DNA from 2 places in the Neobittarella massiliensis (ex Bilen et al. 2018) genome. Region 2 is predicted to be linked to the other one. Evidence: a T-box and tRNA genes for the amino acid it is inferred to sense, from the RefSeq annotation. Region 2 holds a T-box; the other holds one or more tRNA genes.
The links. A T-box is a leader RNA that pairs with one kind of tRNA and senses whether it is charged. The one in region 2 lies ahead of alaS (alanine--tRNA ligase), so its partner is inferred to be a tRNA-Ala.
Positions count from the first base shown of each region.

Region 1: it has a tRNA-Ala gene. The T-box ahead of alaS (alanine--tRNA ligase) is inferred to sense a tRNA for this amino acid. The anticodon was not compared.

Region 1 covers NZ_JACOGI010000001.1:1,282,710-1,292,733, forward strand. The annotation lists tRNA gene H8K20_RS05960 (tRNA-Ala) at 1,880-1,955, opposite strand; gene H8K20_RS05965 (MFS transporter) at 2,340-3,551, opposite strand; gene H8K20_RS05970 (aminopeptidase) at 3,749-5,146, opposite strand; gene coaE (dephospho-CoA kinase) at 5,236-5,838, opposite strand; gene H8K20_RS05980 (L-threonylcarbamoyladenylate synthase) at 5,831-6,874, opposite strand; gene prfA (peptide chain release factor 1) at 6,916-7,986, opposite strand; gene H8K20_RS13790 (DUF951 domain-containing protein) at 8,106-8,306, opposite strand; gene H8K20_RS05995 (S1 RNA-binding domain-containing protein) at 8,568-9,488, shown strand.
Region 2 covers NZ_JACOGI010000001.1:806,853-816,876, forward strand. The annotation lists gene H8K20_RS03705 (pseudouridine synthase) at 208-960, shown strand; gene H8K20_RS03710 (hypothetical protein) at 957-1,265, shown strand; gene H8K20_RS03715 (peptidoglycan D,D-transpeptidase FtsI family protein) at 1,452-3,053, shown strand; gene pfkB (1-phosphofructokinase) at 3,274-4,191, shown strand; gene H8K20_RS03725 (YitT family protein) at 4,444-5,334, shown strand; gene H8K20_RS03730 (TetR/AcrR family transcriptional regulator) at 5,427-6,017, opposite strand; gene H8K20_RS03735 (NAD-dependent epimerase/dehydratase family protein) at 6,174-7,172, shown strand; T-box leader at 7,283-7,495, shown strand; gene alaS (alanine--tRNA ligase) at 7,595-10,024, shown strand, end outside.

The DNA.
Region 1 (10,024 bases), 480 kb from region 2:
TATACTTCGCACCAGCAAAACAGCAATCAGAGACTATTCCACTTTAGATTTTACTGGGTATTTCTATCCTCTGATACTACTCTACAGATATGCCGCATAATTTTGCCACCTCTACCTGACTTAAATCGTGGGCGCTCCTGTACTCGCTAAGCATTTTAGATAGCTCTTTAGTCGTTGACATGGGCCCACCTCTTTTCTCAATGACAGCCGGAGCTTTTGGTTTACTCCCTGAAATCGTTCTCTAAATACCTGAGAGCGCTCAGATCAATGGTAGAGACTCATTATTTTAGGGGGATGATAAGCAGTTTTGGTGTACTTTTTGATCGGTATCTACCAAAAACAGGGTTTCAGAATAAAGTCCGTACTAAAACGGGTTATGTTCTTTTCGACTCTGACAAGACGGCATCTTTGTTGATAAAAAGCAAATGGGAGTTATTTTGACCCGATTGAAAGGCACGAGGTGTAAGCAGATCGGTGGGTTATCAAATGCCTAGAGCCCATCCAGTGCCCAACTGGTGCCAAAGAGAATTTGGATATCGCTATTCGGTCCGGTGTCGTAGCACCGTGGGGGTTCACCGAGCCATTCAACGTCACGCTGCCATTTATTAAAAAGCCACAAGCCATGATCACCTGTTAGATTTGATGGAAAAAAGACCATCCAACAGCTGCATCCGTTGACTGGCCCGAGGAGATGTAAGTAGCGTTAACCACCCACAAGTCTACTATACCCCTATATTTGGGGTAAAGATACAGATCGCGCAAAATAACCCCCGCCCCTCAAACTAAGTAAAGAAGCGGGCGCGCCGAAACGGTAGGCTTGCCGGTAGAGCAAATCTGCACCTAATACCCCGCAAAGATCGAAAGGCGGCACCCGCCAGAAGTAAACCGCCAACTCCAAAAAAGCGAGCAGGTGGGGAGCTGTTACCTGCCCCCCGTGTTAGGGACACCATAAAGAGGTTTTGTCCATTACAGACAGATTATGGCCGCAATGTGTAGACGCACAATATAGGCGGGGCTATCTAAAAAGACTTTAGCCAATATACGAGGTCCATAACGGCTTTCTGCAAATGCGCCGGGCATAACGGATACCGTGTGGGACATCCAAAAATAGAAAGCCCTGATGGCGCCCCTGTTGGCACCCGCAAGATCTTGCCGCCAAATGCCTTGAAATCTTGTATACAGAAGACCGTATCGGGGGGTATGGGCGACCAAATAAATGCCGCTATATCCCCATGCATGGCGCTTCCAAGTGTTGACCGGTATGCGCCCGGGTGACGGGTGCGGGTGAAATGCACGAGTTGGATAAGCGAGACAGGAAAGGTGCTATCATGAAAATCAGCCGGTCGATCAATGCGGGCGGTGAGATCACAGTGGTTTAAACACAAATGCGGATAGATCCTTTTATCTGGCGACAAAAAACCGCCGGGTATAGGAGATGATCAATCCGCCTTGCTAAAGTCTTTAAGCATCGTCACAAAATGAGTATTCTCCTCCCCCAACGGCGGCTCTGGCGGCGAAAAGAGCATGTACCCGTACATGGCAGACCGATTACAGGCAACACAGGCCTACATGCGGTCTGTACGCGTTACGGCATGCGCTTCGTCTCATACACCCAAAGCAAGGTGCCGGAGAAGTTGCTCAAACCGGCTATAGGGCACAGTGAGAGCATGGATACCTGTGGAGTATATGGCCATCAGATCGACGGCGAACTGCAAAAGGCGGCGGGTCATCTCGATATCGTCTTTCAGGATATTCTAAAATAAAAAAAGAGCGGTCCACAAATACAGTGGGCCGCTCTTTTCATTCCAGAGGTATGCTAAAAAGTGTGTTCAAAGCAAAAATAAAAACCACATAAACACAATGTTCATGCGGTCTCTTATGGTGGAGCGTAGGGGATTTGAACCCCTGACCCCCACACTGCCAGTGTGGTGCGCTTCCAGCTGCGCTAACGCCCCGTATTTTGTCTGCCGGTCTCACCCGACGAATGTTATTATAGCAAACGGTATAGAGGTTGTCAACACTTTTTTACAAATATTTTCCCGGTCTGTCTCTCCCCTCACTAGCCTGCCCGCAAACCGCTTATCTATGCCGTTTTTTTCATAAAAAAGAGCGGTCCGCCACCGCAGACCGCCCCTTTAAAGGCAATATCTCGCCGTATTTTTTAGTTTCTTCCGGTGCCGCTCCAGATCTTTACAAGTCAATCGGCACGCCGCGTCCAGTCGGCCGCCCAAACACAACCGGCATCCGGCTGGGCGGCACTACACCATCTATCTAAATGCCCGCATTTTATCGGTGCACCAGCTGCTCGGCTGTATTACGGTGCTATAGGTACAGACGGCTCACCGCACCGGCTGCTCGGCCTTCTCGCCCTCTACAGCTCGGTACGCCCGGTAGCTCACTGCGCTCACCAGCGCCGCCAGCCCAAACGAAAGCGCCGCAAACCAAAACGGCAGCTTGCTGTCCACCGTGTAGATGAACCCGGCAAACAGCGATCCGCCGATCATGCCCACCGCTTTGACGGCGTTGAAGATGCCCGACAGCTCGCCGCTGGTCTTGCCGGCGGTGGTGTCGCTGGTCACCAGCGTCTGCTGCATAGGTATGTACATCACGTTGAACAGGTAAAACACCACGTTGGCGGCGATGAACACCGCGTCGCCACTGACCAGGCACACCGCGATCAGCGTGGCGGTACACAGCCCAAACACCGGGATGATACTGCGGCGCATATCGGTCTTTTTGGCCAGCCACACGTTCACCGTCAGGTTGATGAGCAGGCCGATAATGCCGATGACCGCCTTGATGATGCCGTTATACGACGGGGGAAAGCCCAGCTCTGCCTTGATATAGTAGTTAAAGGAGTTATCGTAATTGAAGGTGGCAAAGTTGGCAAAAAACACCGCCAGCAAAAACACGCCCAACGGTTTGGTCATGCCCACCGCCATCGAGCCAAACGCCTTAAAGGGGTTAAAGCTCTGCTGCGGCTTTTGCGGGTCGGGCGCGGGCAGCTTTTCGCCCACCACCAGCAGCGTGATCAGGGCGATGACGATAATGCCGATGACCTGCGAGGCAAAATCCCAAAACAGCGACGCCTGGCCGATGACCCCGCCCAGCAGGTAGCCGATGGCGATCGACACCGAGCTCACCGCCGCAAATACCGACATGTACGACGCCAGCTTGTGCGCCGGGCTGTTGTTGACGATGTAGGCCATAGCCGCCACCAGCCAGCCGCCGCCAAACACGCCGGCGATCACTCGGGCGGCGATGGTGAACGGTATCGTATCGGCAACGCCAAACAGCAGCTGGGCCAGCGCATATCCCACCCCGGTGATGGCAAATACCTTCAGATGGCCGATACGGTCACCCAAGGCGCCCCATACCGGGCAGAATAGAAAGTTTGAAAAGCTCATGGCGGCAAACGCCACCCCGAACATGTAGTCGGGATATCCCAAACTCTGAAACATAGCCGGAGTCACCGGATGGATAAAGTTAGAACAGGCGGTCAATATGCTAAACAGCGCCAAAAACAGCGGGATGCTCGCTTTTTTCTTCAAAAGGTCTCCTCCTCTTATCGCCGCCGGACTCTGTCAGATCCTGTCGGCGGCCACGCCACAAAAAATGCGCCCAATACCCAGTATCCAGTACAGTGTACAGCGCATTTTTTGCTTCTATTCTCTTGTCGCGGTCCTGCCTCGCCCCGCTCGGTCACACACACCGGGCCGGTCAGCGGCAGACTGCGTACGCTTATCCTCTATTTAAAGAACGACTCAAACGCCCGGTAGGCCATATACACGTCGGTCTTAGCGACCACTTCCAGCGGCGCGTGCATCGACAGCACCGGCACCCCAACATCTACCACGTCCACATTGAGGTTGGCGATATACATGGCCACCGTTCCGCCGCCGCCGGCGTCCACCTTGCCCAATTCGCCCATCTGCCACACCACTTCGTCTTTATCCAGCATATCCCGCACAGTGGCCACAAATTCGGCCGAGGCGTCGGAGGTGCCCCCCTTACCGCGGGCGCCGGTGTACTTGGTCACCACCACCCCGCGGCCGATATAGGCGGTGTTCAGCGGCTCGTTGACGTCGGGGAAGGTGGGGTCAAAGGCGGCGTTCACGTCGGCCGACAGGCACTTAGAGGCCGAGAGCACCTCGCGGCCGGTCAGGCCAAAGCAGGCGGCCAGGTCCTGAATAAAGTAGCGCAGGTAGGAGGAGTTTAGGCCGGTGTTGCCGTCGCTGCCCACCTCTTCCTTGTCGGCCAAAATGGTCACCGTGGTATACGTGGGGTCTTTGGCGTCTATCTCGGCCCGCAGGGCGGTGTAGGCGCACACCCGGTCATCGTGGCCGTAAGCGCCGATCATGCTGCGGTCAAAGCCCACGTCGCGGGCTTTCCAGGCCGGCACCATCTCCAGCTCGGCCGAGAGAAAATCCGCCTCTTTTACGCCGTATTTCTGGGCCAGCAGCTGCATGATGTTGAGCTTCACCTTCTCCGCTGCCTTGTCGTCTTTAAAGGGGCGGCTGCCGATGAGGATATTGAGCTCCTCGCCCTTGATCCCCTCGTTGAGGTTGCGCTTGAGCTGCTCGCCGGCCAGGTGGGGCAGCAGGTCGGTGACGCAGAAGATGGGGTCCCCCTCCTGCTCGCCGATATTCACCCGCACCACCTCGCCGCCGGCCTTCACGATCACGCCGTGCAGCGCCAGCGGGATAGCGGTCCACTGGTACTTTTTAATGCCGCCGTAGTAGTGGGTCTTGAACAGCGCCAGCTCACTCGACTCATAGAGCGGCCGGGGCTTTAAGTCCAGCCGGGGCGAGTCGATGTGCGCCGCGGCGATGTGTACCCCCATGTTCAGGGGCTGGCGGCCGATGGTGGCCGCAATGACCGCCTTGCCCCGGTTGCACAAATACACCTTGTCGCCGGGGGCGTAGCTGCCGCCCCGCACGAACGACTGGTAGCCGTTTTCCGCCAGCAGCGCCACCGCGGCGGTGGCCGCCTCCCGCTCGGTCTTGGCCACATCCAAAAAGTCCTTGTACCTCTCGCAGAACAAGTCGGCCTGGTACAGCTCTTCCTGGCTGAGCACCTCACCGCAATTTTTCTCCTGTATCAGCAGTTCTTTGGCCAACAGCTGGCCATTTGTCATCTCGTTCATATCTGGTACCTCCTCTGTCATAGATGATGGGGCGTTCTCTCGATTTATAATCAGTGTAAAGCTGCCCGTGCGGCACAAAAGCAGGTCTTTTACCGGCACCCGCCGGGCAGTATCTCTGCCAGCAGCGCGTCGGCGGCGGCACAGAGCTGCCGCCGGGTCCCGCCGTTATACAGGGCAAAGTCGGCCGCGCGCAGGTAGTAGAGATCATCCGGCTGGCTGGCCACTCGCTGGCCGGCCGCCGTATCGGTGAGCCCGTCGCGCCCGGCAATGCGCCCGGTGCGGGTCCCAGCCGGCGCCAGCAGCACCAGCAGCCGGTCGCACAGGTCCACTGCCCCGCTCTGGATCAGCGTCGCGCCGTCTAAAAACAGCGCTTTATCGGCGCGCTCCACCTCGGCCCGCAGCGCTGCCACGATGCGCGGGTTGACGATGCTGTCCAGCACCGCCAGCGCCGCCGGGTCGGCAAACACCTTGGCCCCCAGCGCCCGCCGGTCGATGGCACCCCCCTGCACGCAGCCGGGAAAAGCGGCGTCTATAGCCGCTACGCAGTCCGGGTCGCCGTCCATCACCTGCCTGGCAAAGCGGTCGCAGTCGATCACCGCGCAGCCGACCGACCGCAGATGCGCCGCCAGGGTAGACTTGCCCGCCCCGGTGGGCCCGGTCAGGCCGATGACCGCCCGCCCGGCGCTAGCCAAGCTGCTGCACCCGAAAAGCCGCCGCTCGCAGCAGCCGGTTATACACCGCCAGCGACACGCCGTCCTTTTGCGGGGCGCGGGCGTATACCGTTTTAGCGCCGCGCTCGTCCAGCTCCCGCAGCGCGGTAAACAGCCGCGCCGCCTGGCTGTCGGGGTCGTCCTGCGCGCCATAGGTCACACAGGGGACCGGCAGCCGCTGCTCCTCGCCGGAAAAACACAGCGCAAACACGCCGGGACCGGCGTGGGCGGCCACAAAATCGCGGTAGCTGTCAAAGCCGCCCCCCAAAATGTACACCTGCGCCTTGGGGGCGTAGTGCTTGTACTTCATGCCCGGCGACTGGGCTGTCTGCCCCTCTTTTAGGGCCGACAGCACCGCCGGCGAGATATCGATCTCGCCCAGCACCTGCCGCAGCTGCTGGGGGGTCACCGCGCCGGGCCGCAGCAGGCAGGGCCGCGGCCCATCGATGGATACCACCGTCGACTCCACCCCCACCTGGCAGTCGCCCGACAAGACGATCCCGTCCACCCGGCCCTCTAAATCGGCCACTACGTGGCGGGCGGTGGTGGGGCTGGGCGAACCCGACAGGTTGGCCGACGGCGCGGCGATGGGCTGGCCCGACAGGCTGATGAGCGCGTGGGCCACCGGGTGCACCGGCATGCGCACCGCCACCGTGGAAAGCCCCCCGCTCACGATGGACGAGACTCTATCGCTCTTTTTGTAGATGATGGTCAGCGGGCCGGGCCAAAAGGCGTCGGCCAGTTTCTGGGCCGCCGACGGCCAGCCATCATACAGCGTTTTGGCCATCTCCACCGTGTCCACATGGACGATGAGCGGGTTGTCCTGGGGGCGGCCCTTGGCGGCAAAAATGCCCCGCACCGCATCGTCAAAATAGATGCTGGCCCCCAGCCCGTACACCGTCTCGGTGGGGATGGCCACCAGCCCTCCGGCGGCCAGCAGGTCAGCGGCAGCCTCGAGATCGGCCCGGTCGGTACTTATGTCGTTTACGGTAAAATGTACCGTGTGTTTTTGCTGCATAGCTCTCTGCCTTCTTTATTATATGCACGCTGTCTGCACGCTCAACCGGCAGATTTCAGCTTCTCGGCCTGGTCGTAGGTGATCAGGGCGTCGGTCAGCTCATCCAGCGAACCGTTTAAAATGCTGTCTAACTTGTACAGCGTCAGGCCGATGCGGTGATCGGTCACCCGCCCCTGGGGGAAGTTATAGGTGCGGATGCGCTCCGAGCGGTCGCCGGTGCCCACCTGGCTGCGGCGCTCAGCGGCGATCTCGTCCTCCTGGGCGCGCTGCTTTTGCTCCAGCAGCCGCGAGCGCAGCACCTTCATAGCCTTATCCTTATTTTTAAACTGGCTGCGCTCGTCCTGACACTCCACCACCAGCCCGGTGGGCAGGTGGGTGATGCGGATGGCCGACTCGGTCTTGTTTACATGCTGGCCGCCGGCGCCGCTGGCGCGGTAGGTGTCGATCTGCAGGTCGGTGGGGTTTATATCGATGTCCACCTCCTCGGCCTCGGGCAGCACCGCCACCGTCACCGTCGAGGTGTGGATGCGGCCCTGGGTCTCGGTCTCCGGCACACGCTGCACCCGGTGCACGCCGCTCTCGTATTTAAAGCGCGAAAACGCCCCGTCACCGGTGATGAGAAAGCTCACCTCTTTAAAGCCGCCCAGCTCGGTCTCGCTCTGCGACAGGATCTCGGTCTTCCAGCCGCGGCTCTCGGCGTACATGGTATACATGCGGTACAGGCTGCCGGCAAACAGCGCCGCCTCGTCGCCGCCGGCGCCGCCCCGTATCTCGATGATGACGTTTTTGTCGTCGTTGGGGTCGCGGGGTAAAAGCAGCACCCGCAGCTCTTCCGACAGCACCGCCAGCCGCGCCTTGGCGTCCTCCAGCTGCTCCTGCACCATCTCTTTAAAGTCGGCGTCCAGCCCCCCCTCGTCCAGCATGGTCCGCGCCTCTTCCTGGTCATTTTTGGCGGCGGTGTACTCCTTGAACTTCTCCACGATAGGGGTCAGGTTTTTGTACTCTTTCATCAGATCGCGGTAGCGGTCCTGGTCGCCGATGACCGCCGGGTCCATCAGCATCTCGTTTATCTGTTCATACCGCTCCTGGGCGGCCTCTAATTTATCAAACATCCGGGTCTCCTCACAGTAAAGATCATCTCGTATATCGCGGCCGGGCGGGGGCTCATAGTCTCTGCCCGGCCCTCTTCTCGCGGGCGGCAACAGGCGGGGCCACCACCTGTTGCCGGCAGCTAGTACTCGTGGTCCTGGCTCTCTTCCCGCAGGATCTTTTTGATGTTCTTTTCCACCTTGGCCCGGGGTACCATCACCAGATGGCCGCAGCCGGCACACTCGATCTTAAAATCCATGCCCACCCGGCGGACCCAAAACTCGTTACAGCCACAGGGGTGGTTTTTTTTCATGATGAGCTTGTCGCCCACTTGTACGTCCACGCCTATACTGCCCCTTTCTGCCCAAAGGCAATGCTCTCTTGGGCGGCACCTGCCAAAAACAGGCCGCCTAACTGGTATATTATACCCGCTTTTTGGCCGCAGCGCAACCGGCAGGGCCCCGCTTTTGCCGCCGCTGGCGCCGGCGCCGCGCCGCATAATGCAGCCGTCGCCCACATACAGATAGATTAAACGCGTGGCGGGCGCTGTGGGCGCCTTTTTTGAGCCATCAACGTCAGAGTAAAATTACAAGGAGGGAAAAAATTGGATAGATTTTCACCGGAGGGAACGCCCGGCGCCCGCGAGGTCGGCACCTTTTCCTCCCTCTCCCAAATCACCGACGCCATCGATACCGGCGCCATCTTCGAGGGCCCGGTGCTCAAATGCGACAGCGCCTACAACCTGCTTTTAGATCTGGGGGCCGCGCAGGGGGTGCTGCCCTTCGCCGAGAGCGCCATCGGCGCCGACTGCGGCCGCGTGCGGGAGATATCGGTCATCACCCGGGTGGGGCGCAGCGTCTGCTTTGCCGTCACCGAGCTGCAAAAAACTACCGGCGGCCAGTACCGGGCGCTGCTCTCGCGGCGGCAGGTACAGCTGCGCTGTCAGCAGGAGTTTTTAGATGCGCTGGTCCCCGGCGACGTCATCGACGCCGTCATCACCCACTTCGAGCCGTTCGGCGTGTTCGTCGACATCGGCTGCGGCATCGTCTCGCTGCTGCCCATCGACTGCATCTCGGTCTCGCGCATCTCCCACCCCAAAGATCGCTTTTACCCCGGCCAGCACATCCGGGTGGTGGTCACCGGCCGCGACCAGCTGGGCCGCATCACGCTCTCCCACAAAGAGCTCCTGGGCAGCTGGGAGCAAAACGCCGCCGATTTTTCCGCCGGCGACACGGTATTCGGCACGGTGCGCTCGATCGAGAACTACGGCGTATTCGTCGAGCTGCGGCCCAATCTGGCCGGTCTGGCCGAGCTCAAAGACGACGTGCAGGTGGGCGACCGGGTATCGGTATACATCAAGAGCATCATCCCCGAGAAGATGAAGATCAAACTCATCATCATCGATACGCTCTCCCCCGCACCCGCCCCGCGGGAAAAATTGCGCTACTATTTTACCGGCAGCCACATGGATCAGTTCTGCTACTCCCCCGCCGGCTGTCTCAAGCAGGTACACACCCAGTTTTGACCGTTCTTTTTCTCTTTTATAAAAATGGGCAGCAGGTCCGCCGTTCTGCCCTTTTTATACCCGCCAAAAAGGTACAAGCTCTCTCCTTTTTCGTCTCTGTTCGCTGTTCGCTCTGCCATCCTCAGCTATTGGCATACATACCGTCTGCCCCCGCCCAGCACCGATCTGCGCGACCCGGTCCCACCAGTCCGCCGGTATTCAGTATTCCCCCGTCCGGCTCTCCGTAGGCCGCACAGTCGCTTTCGGCCGTCTTTATTTAACGGGGCTTTCTCTCCCCCGCCAAACTGCTGTACCCGTCTTTCTAGATGATCGCCCGCCCACTCGACCTACCCGACCCACCTGGCACACATAGCACCCCCGGCTCGCCTGAGCCATCTGCTCATCTCTTGCCGTGTCGTGCCCGGGCCGCCTCGCCCCGCAGCAGTCAACCAGCCGATCCCTCCTTCATCCGGCTGCCTCTGCGCACAAAGCACTTCCAATTTATGGTATATCGGTCAGTCTGCGCTGTCCCACAAAAGCGGTTTTCTCCCGCGCTG
Region 2 (10,024 bases):
CAAAACGGGTGTGGACCTTTGCTCTTTTTAGTGTTATGATTAAAAGACGACTGCTGTGTGGAGAATACCTGCCGCCGCAGCCGGTGTGCTGTTTGATGGCGGCGCTTGTTTGAGTGTGAAAACGACCGGCCCCCTGCCACCGCCGGCAGGGGAGAGACCGGAGAGGATACGGCTGCGCGAGACAGCCAGATTTATAGGAGTGAGACGATGGCAAGAGATACCCGACTGCAAAAGGCCATGTCCCTTTGGGGCGTGTGTTCCCGCCGCCACGCGGAGGAGTATATCCGCAAGGGCCGGGTCAAGGTGAACGGCCACCCGGCCAGCCTGGGCGACAAGATCGATATGGCCCGCGACCTGGTCACCTTAGACGGCGAGCGGGTGGGGGGGCTCAAGGTGGAGCAGCGCTATATCATGCTGCACAAGCCCCGCGGGTTCGTCACCACCATGAAAGACGAATTCGACCGCCGCTGTGTGGCGCAACTGCTGGCCGGCGAGGACCAGCGGCTGTTCCCCATCGGCAGACTCGACAAAAATTCGGAGGGCCTGCTTTTGTGCACCAACGACGGCGAGTTTGCCAACCTGATGATGCACCCCAGCAAAAAGGTGAGCAAGACCTACCGGGTAACGGTGCGGCCCGAGCCCAGCGACGAGCAGCTGGCCAAGCTGGCGGAAGGCATTTACCTGGATGGCCGCAAGACGGCGCCGGCCATCGTGCGGGTGCTGGATAAGTCTCCCGGCCGCTGCGTGCTGGAATTCGTTATCCGCGAGGGGCGCAACCGGCAGATCCGCCGCATGTGCGAGTCGCTGGAGCTGGAAGTGGCCCGCCTAAAGCGCACCGCCTACGGCCCGGTAAAGCTGGGCATGTTGGGCCCGGCCAAGTACCGCGATCTGACCAAGCAGGAGGTCGCTGCTCTGCGAAATGCAGCGGGCCTGGCCCAGGAGAGGGGCGAGGAGCGGTGATCACCATCAGCCGACAAGGCGATTGTTTTGTGGCCCGCGATCAGAGCGGCCAACTGGCCAGCTGCCATTTTGCCATACAGGGCGACACCGTGGTGCTGGATGCGCTAGAATATCAGGATCTGCCCGTGATCGACGGGGTCCTGCGGGCCTGCCTGGCCCACTGCCTGGACCGGGATATCAGCTTTTACCGCCCCGGAGACGAGCGCTGCCGGCAGACGATAGCGGCGCTGGGCTACCCGCCGGCAGCAGGGGGAGCCTACAGTGTTCCCGGGCTGTTTATGGTAAAAAAGTGTGGCGGAAAATAGCCAATTAGGAAACGAGAGAAGAGCTGTGCCAGATGGGGCATGGCTCTTTTTGGCGTGCAGCGACCGAGCTGTTTTAGCCGGTGCGGCCACTGCTATTCTATGCGCAGACTGACAAACTGGCGACATAACTTCTGCTGTGCTGCCCATACTGCTACTGGGTAATAGACCGCAGAGGAGGCAGGACAGGTGGCTGGTTTTGAAAAATTATCGCGGCGTATGGCGGCCATATTTATAGCGGTGGTGCTGTGTGCGGTGGTGCTGGTGGTGCGTATTGGCGCCTTGGGGGAGGACAGCGAGATCGTGCAGGCGGCGCAGGGGCAGTCGCAGAAAAAAATCGAGATCGCCCAATGCCGCGGGACCATCTATGACCGGGATATGCAGCCGCTGGTCAACGCCGAGACCGGCTATAAGCTGGTAGTCACCGGCGATTTTGACCAGGTGGATGATATTCTCCCGTCCATCAAAAAGGACGACCGCAGCTATGCCCGCGAGATGGCTAAAAAAGAACAGATATTTGCCGTGGAGCTGACTGGGCCGGTGCAGTTTTCCGGCGGGTATACCGTCCCCTACAAAAAGCGCTATGGCAGCCGCTTTTTGTGCCCCCACCTGATCGGATATCTGCAGGACGGCCAGGGCTTTACCGGCCTGGAGGCGGGATACGAGGACTTTTTGCGGCAGGCCGGCGGTACCCAGAGCATTACTTTTGGCATCGATGCGCTGGGCCAGCCGCTGCGCAGTGGGGAGCCGTTGGCTCAGCAGGTGCCCGACCTGGAAGATGGGGTAGTGCTCACCATCGACAAGCGGGTGCAGCAGATCATTGAGGAGGAAGGAAAGAGCGGAGTGCCCTCGGGCAGTATCGTGGTGCTGGACTGTGCCACCGGCCAGGTGCGGGGGGCGGCCAGCTTTCCCAGCTACGACCCGCAGGATGTGGGAGCCAGCTTAAAAGAGGTGAATTCGCCGCTGCTCAACAAGACGCTGCAGCCCTACAGCGTGGGCTCCACCTTTAAACTGGTCAGTGCCACCTCGGCTTTGGAGGCGGGGCTGCCGCTGTCGACCAGGTTCACCTGTACCGGCAGTGTGAAGATCGGCGATACCGAGTACAAGTGCCACCGCGCAGAGGGACACGGCGAGATCGACATGGCCCAGGCTATCGAGCTGTCGTGCAACTGCTATTTCGTGCAGCTGGCCGAGAAGCTCGACCCCGCCTTTGCCCGCGCCACCGCCCAGAGCTTTGGCTTTGGCCAGTCGTGGCAGCTGGCGCCGGGTCTTTTGTGTCAGGCCGGCAACCTGCCCAGTACCCAGGCACTGGCGAGCTATGATCTGCCCAACTTCTCGTTTGGGCAGGGGGGACTCACCGCCACCCCACTGCAGCTGGCGGCTATGGTAAACACCTTTGCCCGCGGCGGGGAGTACCTGCGCCCCACGCTGGTACAGGGGATATGGCAGGATGGCAGTTTGCAAGAACAGGAGACGCCGGACCCCATTCGCGTGATGGAGCCACAGACGGCACAGAAGATAGCCGACGCGATGGTAGCGGTGACCGTGACCGGCACCGGGCGGCAGGCAGCGGTGGATGGGGTGCGCATCGCCGGCAAGACCGCCACCGCCCAGACCGGTGAATTTGGCGAGGATGGGATCGAGAAACTGCACAGTTACTTCAGCGGCTTTTTCCCGGCTGAGGACCCCCGATACACGGTACTGGTGTTTTATGAGTACGGCGGTGAGGGCTCGTTTACCGCCGCCCCGGTGTTTGCCAAGATCTGCGCCCGGCTGATGGAGCTGGAATAAGTAGGTGCTGGTGGATACCGTAGGGTAACAAGAGCCGTCGACGGAAGTACTTTTCAGTGGAGAGCGGCCGTGCTATGATCGTAGAGACAGCCGGGATCGGCGGCCGGTGTAAAGGGATTTATATGCGGTGCGGGCAACCGCGCCAGGCACGATGGGAAAAAAGTGGTCGGGCGATCTGCCGATGGTACCGATACATGATTTTATGTAGGGGGAGAGTGCAATGATCTACACAGTGACCTTTAACCCGTCGCTGGATTACGTGCTACAGCTCGAAGAGCTGCAGATGGGGCGGGTCAACCGCGCAGAAAAAGAGCAGCTCACGGTGGGCGGTAAGGGACTCAATGTGTCGCTGGTACTGGGCAATTTGGGCGTTGACAGTGTGGCTATGGGTTTTGTGGGTGGCTTTGTGGGCGACGAGATCGCCCGACAGCTGCAAAATACCGGTTGCCGCACCGATTTTATACGGCTGGCACGGGGTGTTTCGCGCATCAATGTAAAGCTGCACACCGGGCAGGAGACCGAGATAAACGGCGCCGGCCCCGACATAGAACCGGTGGCACTACAGGCGCTGCAACACAAGCTGGACCGCCTGCAAACGGGAGATGTGCTGGTGCTGGCCGGAAGCATCCCCCGGAGCCTGCCCGACGATATCTACCAGACGGTCATGGCCCGGCTACAGCAGCGGGGGGTCGATTTTGTGGTGGACGCCACCGGCCGGCTGCTGGGTGAGACGCTGCGCTACCGGCCATTTCTCATAAAGCCCAACCATCACGAGCTGGCGGAGATAGCCGGTCGGCCGTTGGACGATGACCGCCAGCGCATTGCTTTTGCCCGTCAGCTGCAAAAACAGGGGGCCCGCAACGTGCTGGTGTCGATGGCCGGCGACGGGGCGCTTTTGTGCGCCGAAGATGGGGCAGTATACAAGCTGCCGGCGCCGCAGGGAAAAGTGGTCAATTCAGTGGGGGCGGGCGACTCGATGGTGGCCGGCTTTTTGGCTGGATGGCAGTGCAGCGGCGACTGCCGCCAGGCATTTTGCTGGGGTGTAGCTGCCGGCAGCGCATCGGCATTTTCACCTGGTCTGGCTACCCGCAGCCAGGTCGAGGCACTGCGCGAGGGCTTGCGTGTGGAGCGGCTGTGAGCGGCAAAAGCTCCCAGACTTGCCGCTTGGGCGGCAAAGACGCCAGCTGTTTAACAGGGCAGCACAGCAGTACAAAAAAGCGGATAACTATGCGGAAAATGACATATTGTAAGGCCTGCGGGAGTGTGGTATACTGATTCGGTAATGCGCGTGCCGCCCGCCAGAGATCTCGGCTCGCCACCCGTTTGACAGCTGGTGGCGAGCGGGAACTGCCAGCGGGCGGCAAGTATGCCAAAGACGGAGGAATGGGTTGTGAAAAACTGGAAGAAAGAGGCAAAGACGGCCTTGATGGTGATCGTGGGCAACGGGCTGTTGGCGCTGGGCGTAGCGGCGTTTATCTTGCCCAATGATCTGGTATCTGGCGGCATCACCGGCCTAGGTCTGATCGCCGAGCACTGGCTGGGGTTCGATGTGGGCCTGGGTATCACCGTGTGCAACTGGGTGCTGTTTTTTGTGGGCGCGCTCTTTCTGGGTAAAAAGTTTGCTCTATCCACTCTATTGGCCACCGTCGTCTACCCGTTTGAACTCATGCTGCTGCGCAAGGTAGATTACCTGCAGCATATTACCGACGATGTGCTGTTGGCCGCGCTGTTTGCCGGTATCCTTGTTGGGGCGGGCATGGGTCTGGTCATCAAAGAGGGCGCCTCGACCGGCGGCATGGACATCCCCCCGCTGATCCTCAACAAAAAATTTGGCCTGTCGGTGCCCATGCTCATCTGGGTATTCGATTTTGTTATCATCGCCTTTCAGATCCTCTTTGCCACGCCGGAGCAGCTGCTCTACGGCATCGTGGTCATCATCGTCACCAGCGTGGTGATGGATAAGGTGATGATGCTGGGCGAGAGCCAGACACAGGTCACCATCGTCAGCCCCAAACACGCCGAGATCAGCCAGGCGATCCAGCAAAAGCTGGACCGGGGCGTGACCTATTTAGAATCAGTCACCGGCTGGCTGGAACAGCCCGGCCGGGTCATCCTCTCGGTCATCAGCCACCGGCAGCTGCCGGCCATGAAAGAGCTGGTAGAGGAGATTGACCCCACCGCCTTTTTGGTGGCGGCCAAAGTCAGCGAGGTCCGCGGCCGCGGCTTTAGTCTGCACAAAGATCACCCAGCCCGCAGAATAGAGGGGCAGAACGCAGAGTAAAAACTGTAGAGCATTGTTAAAAGGCGCGCCGTGCACGATCTGAGTACACGATGCGCCTTTTTAAATTGGTGTATGGACGAGGTACTATTTATTTAGGGCGTTTCCTCTTGTCGACCCTGTAAAAAACCGATCCCGCTGAGCATGATCTCCTGGGCGATGCGGGCTATCTCGCCGGCCGGCGCCCGCATGCCGTCCTGCAGCCAGCGGTCGAGTAGGCCAATGCAGCCGGCGCTGACAAAGGCATAGTAGTAGCTAATCTGCTCGGGGGTGGCGCGGCGAAAGTACTGGCTGTAGCTGGCCTGACAGCGCTCGCGCCCCAGCTCGAGTAACTTGGCGGCAAAAGCCTTATCGCCATAAGGGCCCAGTGTCACGATACACAGATCGGAGTTGTCTTTTAAGCACTGAAAGATGCCGGTGCTGATATCGACCGGATTGAGGGGACGTGCCTCCTCCAGCAGCGGCTGTAGGGCCTCTTGGATCTCGCCAAACATCTCCTGTTCGATCTTGGCGAGCAGATCGTAAATATCGGTATAGTGGGCGTAAAAGGTACCCCGGTTGATACCGGCGGCGGCACACAGCTCCTTGATAGAGATGCTCTGGATCGGTTTTTGCTGCAGCAGCTTGGTAAAGGCCTGCCGGATGAGCATCCGGGTCACCCGCACCCGGTGGTCGGTATTTCTCAAAAGATCTCCCCCTATTAGACAGTTGGGGCTGCCGGTGTCGGATATCTGCACAACTGCGCCCCAGCTGTTTATTGCGCGCTGCTTTCCCTCTGAGTATACTGTAATTAGAAGAGATAATCAACACGGTGTGCAGTATATGGCGGAGGTGTTTATAATATGTTTAAGCTGTATATCGTGACCGGTGCGGCAGGACACCTGGGCACCGCGATCATCCGCGCTTTGCAGCAAAAAGGGGTGTCTATCCGGGGATTGATCCAGCCTGGACAACGGCCAACGGCCGGACCTGGCACCCGGTACTTTACCGGCGATATCTGTGATGCTGCGACGCTGCGACCGCTGTTTGAAGGGGTACCTGCTGGGGATACGGCCGTCATCCACACCGCGGGGATCGTGGACATTGCCCAGCGAGGGACCGACCGGCTGTGGCAGGTAAATGTGCTGGGCACGCAGAATATGATCGACTGCTGCCAAAGGTATCAGATAGCGCGGCTGGTATATGTGAGTTCGGTGCATGCGATCCCCGAACGAGGTCAGCTGAACACTGTGCGGGAGGTGGCGCATTTTTCGCCCGACCTGCTGGTGGGCGGCTATGCCAAGACCAAAGCCGCCGCCACTCGCCGGGTGTTGCTGGCCGCGGCGGCCGGCCTCGATGCGGTGGTGGTCCATCCGTCTGGCATTTTGGGCCCTTACAGTGATGGCGGCAACCATCTGGTACAGATGGTAGAGGACTATATGAACGGACGGCTACCGGCCTGCGTGCGCGGCGCCTATGATTTTGTAGATGTGCGCGATGTGGCCGACGGCTGTGTTGCGGCGGCAGATAGGGGCCGCCGCGGCCGCTGCTACATTTTGTCGGGCGACCAGTACACGGTAAAAGAGGTGTTGGAACTGGTGCGCCGGACCGCCGGTGGCAGAAAACTGGCAGCGCTGCCCATGTGGGTGGCTCGGGCTGTCTGCCCGGCTATCAGCTGGATACAGCGCCGCCGTGGGCGCCGGCCACTCTATACCCCGTACGCGCTGCATACACTGACTGCCGGCAGCCGTTTTTCCCACGAACGGGCCAGCCGTGAGTTGGGTTACACCACCCGCGATCTGGCGGTGACGGTCGCCGACACAGTGTGCTGGCTGCGGGAGGGGGCGGTCCGGGGAACCTAGAGAACAAAAAGAAGAGCGGACGAAAAAATATGGTTTAGACCGGCATAAAAAACACCGCCAGACCCGGATACAGTTGACAAAGGCGGCTGTGGCGGGGTATACTTATACGGTAAAAGACGATGATGAGGAAGACTGCCTGGAGAGCTGTGTGCAGAGAGCGCCCCATTTGGTGAGAGGGGCGCGGCGGCGACAGGCAGCGGCCACCTCGGAGTTTCGCCGCCAAAAGCGGTGACGGCACGCCCCGTTACGGCGGCAAAGTGGCGCGCAGACGAGCGCGCAATTTGGGTGGTACCGCGGAGCAGATACAGGCTTTCGTCCCATAACCGGGGCGGGAGCCTATCTTTTTTGCCCGAGACACGCAAGACATGATATAAAAGCCGCTGTAGTGCGCGGCACAAAAACAAAAAGACAGGTGATAAAAGATGAAATGGACTGGTCTCAACGAGCTGCGGGAGATGTTCCTCTCGTTTTTTGAGGAGAAGGGGCACACCCGGCTGCCCAGCTACCCGCTGGTGCCCCAGGGCGACAACAGCCTGCTGCTCATCAACTCGGGCATGGCACCCATGAAAAAGTTCTTTTTGGGGCAGGAGACCCCGCCCAATGTGCGGGTGACCACCTGCCAGAAGTGTATCCGCACCCCAGATATCGAGCAGGTGGGTAAGACCGCCCGCCACGGCACCTATTTCGAGATGCTGGGCAACTTTTCGTTTGGCGACTACTTTAAACATGAGGCCACCAAGTGGGCCTGGGAGTTTATCACCGAGCGGCTCGAGATCCCCAAAGACCGGCTGTGGGTCACCATTTATCTGGATGATGACGAGGCTTTTGACATCTGGACCAAAGAGGTGGGCATCCCCCCCGAGCGCATCGTGCGCCTGGGCAAAGACGACAACTTCTGGGAGATCGGCGCCGGCCCCTGCGGCCCCTGCTCGGAGATCTATTTTGACCGGGGCGAGAAATTTGGCTGCGGCAGCCCCGACTGTGGCCCCGGCTGTGAGTGTGACCGCTACATGGAGTTTTGGAACCTGGTGTTCTCGCAGTTTGTCAACGACGGTGAGGGCAACTATACCGAGATGGAGCACAAGAACATCGATACCGGTATGGGTCTGGAGCGGCTGGCCTGCATCATGCAGGGGGTAGACAACCTGTTTGAGGTAGATACCGTCCAGAACATCATGCAGCACATCAGCCGCATCGCCGGCATCGCCTATCATCAGGGCACCCCCGAGCAGGACGTGTCGCTGCGGGTAGTTACCGACCACATCCGCTCCACCGTATTTATGGTAGCCGACGGGGTGGTGCCGCAAAACGAGGGCCGCGGCTATGTGCTGCGCCGTCTGCTGCGCCGGGCAGCCCGCCACGGCCGGCTGCTGGGTATTAAAGAGGCGTTCCTCTACAAGGTGTGCGATACCGTGATCGATGAGAACCTCTCGGCTTACCCCGAGCTGGAGGGCAAGCGCGGCTATATCAAAAAGGTCATTCAAAACGAGGAGGCCCGCTTTGAAAAGACCATCGATCAGGGTATGGAGATGCTATCGGAGCTGATCGACAAGATGGATGCCGCCGCCATCGAGGCCGGTAAGGCCGTTTTGCCCGGCGACGACGCCTTTAAGCTCTACGACACCTATGGGTTCCCGGTGGATCTGGTGCGCGAGATCATCGCCGAGCGGCAGATCGCCCTGGACCAGGACCGCTTTGACGAGCTGATGGATCAGCAGCGCGCCCGCGCCCGTGCCGCCCGTGAAGATATGGGTGATGTGGCCTGGGTGGAGGACGTGACGGCTACGCTCGACCTGCCGGCCACCGAGTTTGTGGGCTACGGCCGCGATGAGGCCACCGCCAAAGTGCTCTGCATCATCGAAAACGGTGAGATCGTCGAGCAGGTAGGGCAGGGCCAGCAGGCCATCCTGATCCTGGATCAGACCCCGTTTTATGCCGAGAGCGGCGGCCAGGTGGCCGATCGCGGCGCCGTGAGCGGCGCGGGGCTCAGCGCACTGGTCACCGGTTGTCAGAAGAGTGCCACCGGCGGCTACTTCCTCCATCATATACAGGTGCAGGAAGGCGTCATCGCCACCGGCGACAGCTTGCACTGCGCCATCGACAACGACTACCGCCAGGCGGTCGCCCGCAATCACACCGCCGCCCACCTGCTGCAGGCGGCGCTGCGGCAGGTGTTGGGCGACCACGTGCACCAGGCCGGCCAGCTGGTCGACAGCCACCGTGTGCGCTTTGACTTCAGCCATTTTTCGGCCATGAGCGGCAAGGAGATCATGCAGGTAGAGGAGATCGTCAACCGCAAGATCATGGCCGCCATCCCCACCGACATCAGCGAGATGAGCCAGCAGGCCGCCCGCGACCTGGGTGCGATGGCCCTGTTTGGCGAGAAGTACGGCGATGTGGTGCGGGTGTGCCGGGTCGGCGATTTCTCGATGGAGCTGTGCGGCGGCACCCATGTGCAGAACACCGGCTGTATCGGTCTGTTCAAGATCCTCTCGGAGTCGTCGGCAGCTGCCGGCATTCGCCGTATAGAGGCGGTCACCGGCACCGGGGTCATCCGCTTTATCGGCGAGCAGACCCAGCAGATCCGCGATACGGCCCATACTCTAAAGCTGCAAAACACTGCCGAGCTCGTCCACAAAGCCGAGTCGGTGATGGCTGAGCTCAAAGAGGCCGGCCGCAAGATCGAAGAGCTGTCCTCCAAATTGGCCGCTATCGAGGCCGAGGGACTGTTTGACAAAGCCATCCAGGTGGGTCCGGTCAAGGTGATCACTGCCAGCTTCACCGGCACCGATGCCGGTGCGCTGCGCACCATGGGCGAAAAGGCCCGCGAAGGCAAAGATGATCTGGTGGTG